One region of the Shewanella sp. W3-18-1 genome, then DNA from elsewhere that is predicted to be linked to it. Evidence: predicted binding sites of a transcription regulator. Region 1 holds the regulator's gene; the other holds the start of a gene.

Region 1 (4,389 bases):
GCTAATTGTTCTGCCACATAAACCGATCTGTGCTGTCCACCTGTGCAACCAATCGCAATGGTTAAATAACTGCGATTATTACGCTCAAGGTGTGGTAACCAGGTTTCTAGTAAGTTTTCTATCTGCCAAATGAACTTGTTTACCAGGGGCTGGCGATTCAAAAACTCAGCTACAGGTTCGTCTAGGCCTGTTAATGGACGCAATGCTAACTCCCAATGGGGGTTAGGTAAAAAGCGCACATCGAACATAAAGTCGGCTTCTGTAGGCATGCCATTTTTAAAGCCAAAGGACTCAAAGTAGATGACTAATTCTTTATCAACGCTACCAAGAAGAATTTGTCTGACTTGATCGCTTAAATCATAGATATTTAAATTTGAAGTATCTATGTAGTGATCTACCAGTTTGGACATAGGTTCGAGCAGTTTTCCTTCAAGTTTAATGGCTTCTTGTAGGGATACTCGACTTTTAGATAACGGGTGCAGGCGGCGTGTTTCACTGTAGCGTTTAAGTAACACTTTATCGCTTGAATTGAGGAAGAAGCTGGTAATCTCCGTCCCTGCTGGCAGGTTAGAAAGTTGCTGAACCAGCACTTTATCTTGCTCTGGCATATTACGAACATCGACACTAATGGCGACAAGATCGTTACTGCCTTTGAGTTGCTCAAGCAAACTGCCTATTAGTGGCAAGGGAAGATTATCGACACAATAATAGCCGAGATCTTCAAGTACCCTAAGTGCGACAGATTTGCCTGAGCCAGAGCGGCCTGACACTATGACCAGTTTCATCCAGTGATTACCTGATAGAGTTCCGTTTCATCATGCGTCTTACGCAGTTGTTTTAATATTTGTTTATCACTTAGCTTTTCTGCCATGCACGACAGCGTGCTTAGGTGCTGTTGGCATTGATCCGCCGGCACAAGCAGTGCAAACAAAATATCAACAGGTTGCTTATCGATAGCGTCGAAAGCTATCGGTTCCTCACATTTTACGAGTATTGCAATGGGTTGTGTAATATCGGTTAATCGACCATGTGGAATGGCGATACCGTTACCTATACCTGTGCTCCCCATCTTTTCGCGCGCCACAAGGCTTTCGAAGATCTCTTGAGATGAGAGGGTGGGGTACTGGGCAGCGGCTAAGTCACTGATGAGTTCCAGTACCTTTTTTTTACTGCCCGGAGTGGCGCAGGTAGTGCACTCCGGCCTCAGTATGGTACAAAGTTCCATTATTAGTGTTTTGTTAACTTCTCTTTGTGTTTAATAACCTGACGATCAAGTTTATCGATCAGGACGTCTATGGCAGCATACATGTCAGTATGCTCTGAAGTTGCAAAAACTTCACCACCGGTGAGGTTGATTCGCGCTTCGGCAATCTGTTGCATTTTCTCAACATTGAGCACAACGTGCACATTATGGATCTGTTCGAAATGGCGTTCAAGTTTTGAAAATTTTTCCTCTACATATGCCCGTAACGATTCAGTAATCTCGATATGGTGTCCAATGAGCTTTATTTGCATAGAAACGTCCTCCGATATCCATAGTAGGCTATAAACTTTTACGCTGATTGGAAGGGGGAATAAGCATTGCTTCTCGATACTTCGCAATGGTTCTGCGCGCAACATTTATTCCCTGTTCTGCCAGAAGTTGTGCCATCTTGCTGTCGCTTAATGGTTTTTTCTGGTTTTCCGCGGCAACCAGTTTTTTAATAAAGGCTCTGATTGCTGTGGATGAGCACTCACCGCCATCGTCAGTCCCGACATGGCTTGAGAAGAAGTATTTTAGTTCAAAAAGTCCCTTAGGGGTATGCATGTATTTTTGAGTTGTGACCCGTGAGATGGTCGACTCATGCATTTCAACCGCTTCGGCTATATCGTTAAGTACCATAGGTTTCATGGCTTCTTCACCGTACTCAAAGAAGCCTTGTTGGTATTGAACGATACAATTGGCCACTTTGAGTAAGGTGTCGTTACGACTTTCTAAGCTCTTGATAAACCATTTGGCTTCCTGCAGATGGCCACGAATAAATTGGCTATCTGCTTGGCTTTTTGTGCTGCGAGCCATGGCGGCATATTGCTGGTTTACATTGATTTTGGGCATGCAATCTGGGTTGAGTTCTACCACCCAACGGCCATTTTTCTTCGATACCGACACATCTGGGATCACATATTCTTCATCTATCGGTGTGATCAACAAACCTGGGCGAGGGTTCAGCGTTTGTATCAGTGCGATACCATCCCGAAGTTCATCTTCCTTCAGTTTGGTTTTACGCATTAACAGCCTAAAATCGCGAGCAGCGATCAGATCTAAATGATCTTTGATCAACATGCGGGCATTTTCGAGATGTGGTGTGTCCGGCGAAAAATGGGATAGCTGGATCAGTAAACATTCGCTGAGATCTCTTGCTGCAACACCAACAGGATCAAAGTGTTGGATACGCTTAAGTACAGCTTCGACTTCGTCCAACTCAATCTCAGGGTTTCCCATCGCTTCGAGAATATCTTCAGTGCTTTGGGTGAGATAGCCCTGATCATCAATAGCATCAATAATGGCCGTGGCAATGGCAAGATCGGTTTCAGAGAAGGGGGTGAGGTTTTTTTGCCATTCTAAATGTTCATGTAGGCCCTCGCTGGTTTCCCCCTGAAAGGGCATGTCATCTTCTCTACTGCCACCCGAACCTGAGTTGGGTGAGGCGGTAAACACTTCATCCCAAGTGGTATCCATGGGAAGTTCATCTGGCATCGATTCTTTGGTCAAGGATTCTGCGGTATCAACAGTGGAGCTATCTTGTTCGGGTGGCAGTGGGCTTGATTCGCTGAAATCTGTGTCTGATAAATTCTGGTTGCGTTCTGTAGGTGCGTCAAATTGCTCATCTTCCAGCTCAAGAAGAGGATTAGAGTCTAAGGCTTGCTGGATCTCTTGTTGTAATTCCAATGACGAGAGCTGCAACAGACGAATCGCCTGTTGTAATTGTGGCGTCATGGTTAACTGTTGGCCCAGTTTGAGCTGGAGTGACGCTTTCATGTTACCGCTGATCCCTACGTTATTATTTTTGAATGAGGCCGTTTGTTATCAGTGAGTGGAGTCTAGTCGCAATAATTTTATGCTATGGACTCCGCTGGAGTAACTATAGCCTGAATTGTTCACCTAAGTACACAGCCCTAACTTGCTGATTGTCTAAGATCTCTGCAGGAGTTCCCTCGGCAATCAGGTTTCCGTGACTCACAATATAGGCATGTTCACATACGTCTAATGTTTCTCGGACATTGTGGTCTGTGATAAGTACGCCTAAGCCACGACTCTTAAGTTGTTCGATAATTTTTTTGATATCGATAACGGAAATCGGATCAACGCCCGCAAAAGGCTCATCGAGCAGAATAAACTTGGGATTGGCCGCGAGGGCGCGGGCAATTTCAACTCGGCGACGTTCACCGCCCGATAAGGACATCCCTTGGCTATCGCGAATATGGGTAATATGGAACTCTTCGAGTAGGTGCTCCAGTTCTTCTTCGCGTTCTTCGTCTTTTAGCTCTTTACGGGTTTGTAATACCGCCATGATATTGTCGTGAACGGTCAGCTTACGGAAGATACTGGCTTCTTGTGGTAAGTAACCAATTCCTTTGCGGGCGCGAAGATGCATAGGATCTGCTGTTAAATCATCATTGTCGATAAAAATATGGCCTTTATCGCTTTTTACTAACCCAACCACCATGTAAAAGGTCGTGGTTTTACCTGCACCATTTGGGCCTAGCAAACCAACAACTTGGCCAGTTTTGACTGTCAGACTGACGTCTTTAACCACTTGGCGGTTTTTGTAGCTCTTGGCGAGGTTTTGTGCTCTTAGGGTAATTTGGGTCATTGAGAGTCCTGCTCTTTCACAGGTTTATCTGCGGGTGTTTGGGGTTTGAGATCATCCTGATAGCTTTCGGGTTGAATAATGGTTATCACGCGGTCATCACCATTCCCTGTGCTTTCTGCGATCAGTTTTTGTTGAATGATGTTGTAACGAATGAGGTTACCTGTCACTTGACTACCCGCTTGATCGAGGGAGGCCGAACCTGTGAGTGTTAATGTTCTTGTTGCCATTTCATAGCGAATTTCTTTAGCACTAGCAGATGCAGGGCGACCGTCATCTAAGATTTGGGTGTAAGTCGCGGGGTTGCCTGTTGCCACTAAGATTTTACTGGTTTCACCATCGGCAGAAAATGCGCGCAGCTCTTGTGCATTGATTTTAATCGAACCTTGGGTGACTTCTACTGGGCCAAAGAAGATGATTTGGTTGTTTTTAATATCCGCCGTTTGGCTCACAGCCTTGATTTTCACTTCTTGCTGCAGATCTGCGACTTTTGCATAAGTGCTCATGCTCATTATCAGCATTAAGCTGGCAAGTAATA
Region 2 (4,389 bases), 2.3 Mb from region 1:
TTATCTGTCTCTTCTATAGGTAAATGGTCAAGGCGAATATTTATATCTATACTAATCACTATGTCTGGGTAGATCCCATGATTTATTAAGCCTCTTAGTGCAGTATCTGCTGCAATCATTAATGGTCTTATGCTTTCAGGTAACTGGCGTTGTTTAAAGAGATAATCATAGTGATCTTCAAGGGTTGGGCCTGATGCGATGACAAAACACTGTGGGTTGCTATGTTGCATGATTAGCAAATTCGCGCTTGGATCATTTTCTATATTTTTTATATTGGCCTTAAATCGAGATTCAACTCTCATATCGTTGATATGCTTTTGATTGACATAGTGGCGATTTAGTTCAAAGATGATCAAATCACGAATAATAGCATTTTCATTGCTAACTAAATTGAGTTCAGGAGTTATTGCAATATATGGAAAACTCAGTGTTTTTCCTGCTTGTTCGTGTAAGGTCAGATTTGGATGATCTAGCCACTCTCTCTGATCGGTATAACAAAGTAATAACGCGAATACTGCCAAATTTAAAATGCATACTTCAATGCGAGTATAGTGAGAGTTTTCAATCAATACGCTAGGTACATCACCCATACCCACCCCATAAACTGTTACTTGGCGAGCATTTGGGGGAAGGGTGTTGATAAAAAGTTGTGCTTCAGCGATGCGGTCGTGACGGCTACTGAGCTGAATACCATTTACACTAATGGTTTGATCGCGGCCTATGACAAGATGGGCATTAAGTTGATCTATTGATTGGCTTTTGATCGCAGCAGCCACAATCGGCCAGCGTTTAGTAATAATATGTAGATTATTGGCAAATAGTTCAGTCATTCCGTTTCCTCGGAAGCTTTTGTTATTTGATATCACCGACATCACTATCTGGTCTCTCCACAGGGACTCGAACCCCGATCGGCCGCTTAGGAGGCGGCTGCTCTATCCTGTTGAGCTATGAAGAGACGAGAGTGATTATACTGGTTTTATCTGTGATTAAAAGGCTTATGATTTAGTTGCTTAAATCTTAATCGCGATGTCGTTTATCTGTACGTTGTAGACAGCATTTTGGTCTACAAGCACCGCGGTTGAGCTTTCTTCACTGACTTGTTCAATTTTGACTGTGGCGCGACTTTTTGTCGCGACAGGACGCATTTCATTGAGTCTGTCTGGCAAGTTCTGTTGTAATACTACTTGGAATTTATCGTTAACACGAATGCCATGTTTTCTGCCTAAATTTAATATTATCCTATCAGCTTGGCGACTCACTACTTGCCCGAGTAAAGGACGGCAGTTGAGTGTGCTATCCAAATCTTGAGTAGCTTGCTGCATTAATTGATTGATATTTCTGCCATATGCCGAGCGCCAAAACCTTTCACTATTAGGCGATACTACGGCTTGTTCTTCAAACTCCCATGGGGCAGAGGTACTGTAACTTTTACTCCATACTTCTTCTCCACTGATCCCGTGGTAGAGATTAAGTTTGAATTGAAATTGTCTTTGTGGGGCTTCATCCCAGATGCCGAGGAAGGTTGATTTAACTGGATCTGTCGAAATATCAATAATTTGTGGCTGAAGAATATATTGGCTGTCGGTTATTTCGCTCAACCAATTTGGTAGCCTATATCCTCGAATATCGACTAAATCTTGGGTAATATCGAGTCTTTCTTTAGCATGTAGGTGGCTAAAACTCGTAGATGAATAGCTATCGATATTATGGCTCAATTTTTCGGAGATAATTTCTTCAAACCCTGAGAGTTGACCGTATCTAAGCTGGGTGCGATCTTTTATTTGCGCTTGAGGTATTAAAATAGCCGCTTTTAATTGCCCATTCGGACATTGCTGCGTAGGGTCTTCATTCAGATCAAGTCGTAGGGAAACATATATTCTTTGGCCTTGGATCCGCTCATTGACCAGTTGAATGCTGATTGCTTGGGCATTTCTATTTATCGCAAAGCTGCTTTGGGTGAGATTGCCATTAGTTGTTTGTTGTTCGCTGGATATTCTTATGCCTGTATTAAGCGTTGCATAACTTACTGCCTGATTGATGGCTTCTTCCCTAGCTTGGGCTATATTGCCATTAATAATCATGGCCTCACCACTGGCTTCGATCCATTCAGCCTGTACAGACATTGAAAGTAAAGTAAGGCTCAAACTAATGATAGAAGCGGATCTTAATATGTGCATCAATTCAGTCCTTAATGCTGTGCCATCACGAATGACGAGATTGTTAATTTAGCCAGTTTACTGACAGACAACGCTATTAGACTAGAAAGCAAGTTTCATGCCTTATTGAAAGGGGACTTTAGATAAAGTTTTACTAATGACTGCCGATAAAGTAGCTATGGATATAATCCCAATGGCAATTTGCTGTCTTGGTCTGGTATTTGCATTTGATATTTCCTGTGTTGTAGCTGTGGCCTAATTATCATTTAAATGGCCAAGAATTCCTTTAGACGAGGTCTGCCCAATGTTAAAACGTGTCATTATTCCCTTAATCCTAATAGTGTTAGGTGGATGCGTTGCTAAATCCGTTGTGCCTCCGAAACCTAGCTTAGTTGATGGCAATGGCTTGCCGCCAACATCGACGATTAATCATTTAGCTCAGCGAATTGTCACAGAGTTAGTTAAACAAAATGATGCACTCCGTTCAGATCAACCCATAGTAGTTACAACACCTGTGTTGGTGGGGGATATGAACAACACTAATGCAATGGCACAACAGTTACAGCAAGGATTAATGACATCACTGCATAGCTTTCAATTTAATGTTGTAGATTTAAACCTTGGTGATGGTTTAAGGGTGACGACAAGTGGTGACTTTATTTTGACGCGGGATTGGCAAAAGTTATCAAACAATCTCCCCGTTGAACATTTAGTCGTATCGACGATGAGCCCCACAACAAATGGCATGGCAATCAATACACGTATTGTTAATGTAAGTAACAATCGCGTGGTTTCGGCTTCTCAGACATATGTGACTCAAAAAGAAATGCCCAACTACATGCAACCATCTGAAAAAGTAGTATCCCAAAATGGCATTTTATATAGGCAAACAGGTTCAGGTATGAATGAAGTACGTGTGTTAGGAGATGGAAAATGAAACGATACCTCTTACTCGTCGCAGTGCTTTTGTTAAGCGGCTGTGCAACGAAAGACCGATACGTACAGTGGGAAGATGTGCCGCCACCGAGTTTTCCTAAACTCACTGCAATTGGCTACGCGCCCTTAGCGACACAACCCGCTAAAGAGCAATCGCAAAAAGTGTTGATGGCTATGCAGGCATCAAAAATTGTGGCTTACCGCGAATTAGCCGAACAAGTTTATGGGCAAAAAATTACGGCAAATAGCAGTGTGAGTGAGTGGATGTTAACGGACGATAATGTAAAAGCTTCGGTTTCTGGAGTCATACGCGGGGCTAAAGTTGTAAAAAGTTATCCCGCTGGTGAGCATTATGTTACTGAGTTAGAACTTGATTTTTCTCAAGTTTGGGCTCTTTATCAACAACAAAACCGTCCACAAAAAGTTAAAGAAGTCACGTATTTTTAGGCATGTCATACCCAAATATTGATTTCACTTTGGCAAATTTTTGCGTCTAAAATACTAACGCTTTTGGAGCTTTTGATCGCGAAGCAAAAAGCGGAGTTATGCTACTCAAATGAGGAGTTGCGTGCATGAAGGTAAGTGCATGTCAGCTAAACTTTTTAGCTGGATCTCTGTTGTGATTGAGCGTTTGTGTTGAAAAGATCCTGTGGGAAAAGTTTTGTCCTATATCACCGTAAAACGTCAATCTTTCGTATCAATCCCTTTCTTATAAACACATTGACCGCGCATTTGCGCGGTTTTTTAGGTTATTGATTTTGCAGGCGATTATTTTGCGAGAGAGAGACTAGCTGAAATAGAGATTAAGCTTTTAAATCATTACCTAAACTTGAGATTGTTGAGGTTTTACCTTTATCGTTATAGGTAAGGCTAGTGGCATTGCGACTGGCTTGCAGGGCTTGAGCAAAGCGATTTAGACTCGCTAAGTTCATCTCGATCAAACTGGCATTTTGTTCATTCAGTTCTTTGCATTCGGTTAACGCTCGTTTAACCTCTGCCATTTTATCGTTAAGATCAGGTTGTTGTGTTAGCTGAGATTTATCGTTGTGATTGGCCAGCAGCTCATCAGTTGCCTTAAGCTGTTTTAGACATTGTGATTTTTCATTTGCAAGCGACAACAACAAATCGGCGTTTTGGTCTACCAAAGCGCCTTTTTCCTTGAGTATAATTTGCTTAAGAACAGCCAAATGGGCGTGTTGCAGATCTACCAGTTTAGCTATTTCTGTCATAGTTACTCTCTATTGAGATCATTTAATTCGGCTTCAAAACTGGCGATATTGGCAGCCAGTTTTTCGGG

The links. The regulator sigma-54, encoded in region 1, starts transcription at its own class of promoters, with help from an activator protein. The targets are predictions, from matches to a motif close to GTTGGCACGNNNNTNGNNT.
Region 2: a site for sigma-54 is predicted at 2,365-2,383, ahead of SPUTW3181_RS07260 (FlgO family outer membrane protein). Genes of this name have one in related genera too.

What each region holds. Positions count from the first base shown of each region.
Region 1 is NC_008750.1:3,934,888-3,939,276, reverse strand. It holds gene rapZ (RNase adapter RapZ) at 1-785, opposite strand, end outside; gene ptsN (PTS IIA-like nitrogen regulatory protein PtsN) at 782-1,225, opposite strand; gene hpf (ribosome hibernation promoting factor) at 1,228-1,515, opposite strand; gene SPUTW3181_RS17950 (RNA polymerase factor sigma-54) at 1,544-3,019, opposite strand; gene lptB (LPS export ABC transporter ATP-binding protein) at 3,123-3,854, opposite strand; gene lptA (lipopolysaccharide transport periplasmic protein LptA) at 3,851-4,389, opposite strand, start outside.
Region 2 is NC_008750.1:1,585,959-1,590,347, forward strand. It holds gene SPUTW3181_RS07245 (motility associated factor glycosyltransferase family protein) at 1-830, opposite strand, end outside; tRNA gene SPUTW3181_RS07250 (tRNA-Arg) at 880-955, opposite strand; gene SPUTW3181_RS07255 (flagellar assembly protein FlgT) at 1,011-2,177, opposite strand; gene SPUTW3181_RS07260 (FlgO family outer membrane protein) at 2,461-3,093, shown strand; gene SPUTW3181_RS07265 (LPP20 family lipoprotein) at 3,090-3,539, shown strand; gene SPUTW3181_RS07270 (flagella synthesis protein FlgN) at 3,896-4,321, opposite strand; gene flgM (flagellar biosynthesis anti-sigma factor FlgM) at 4,324-4,389, opposite strand, start outside.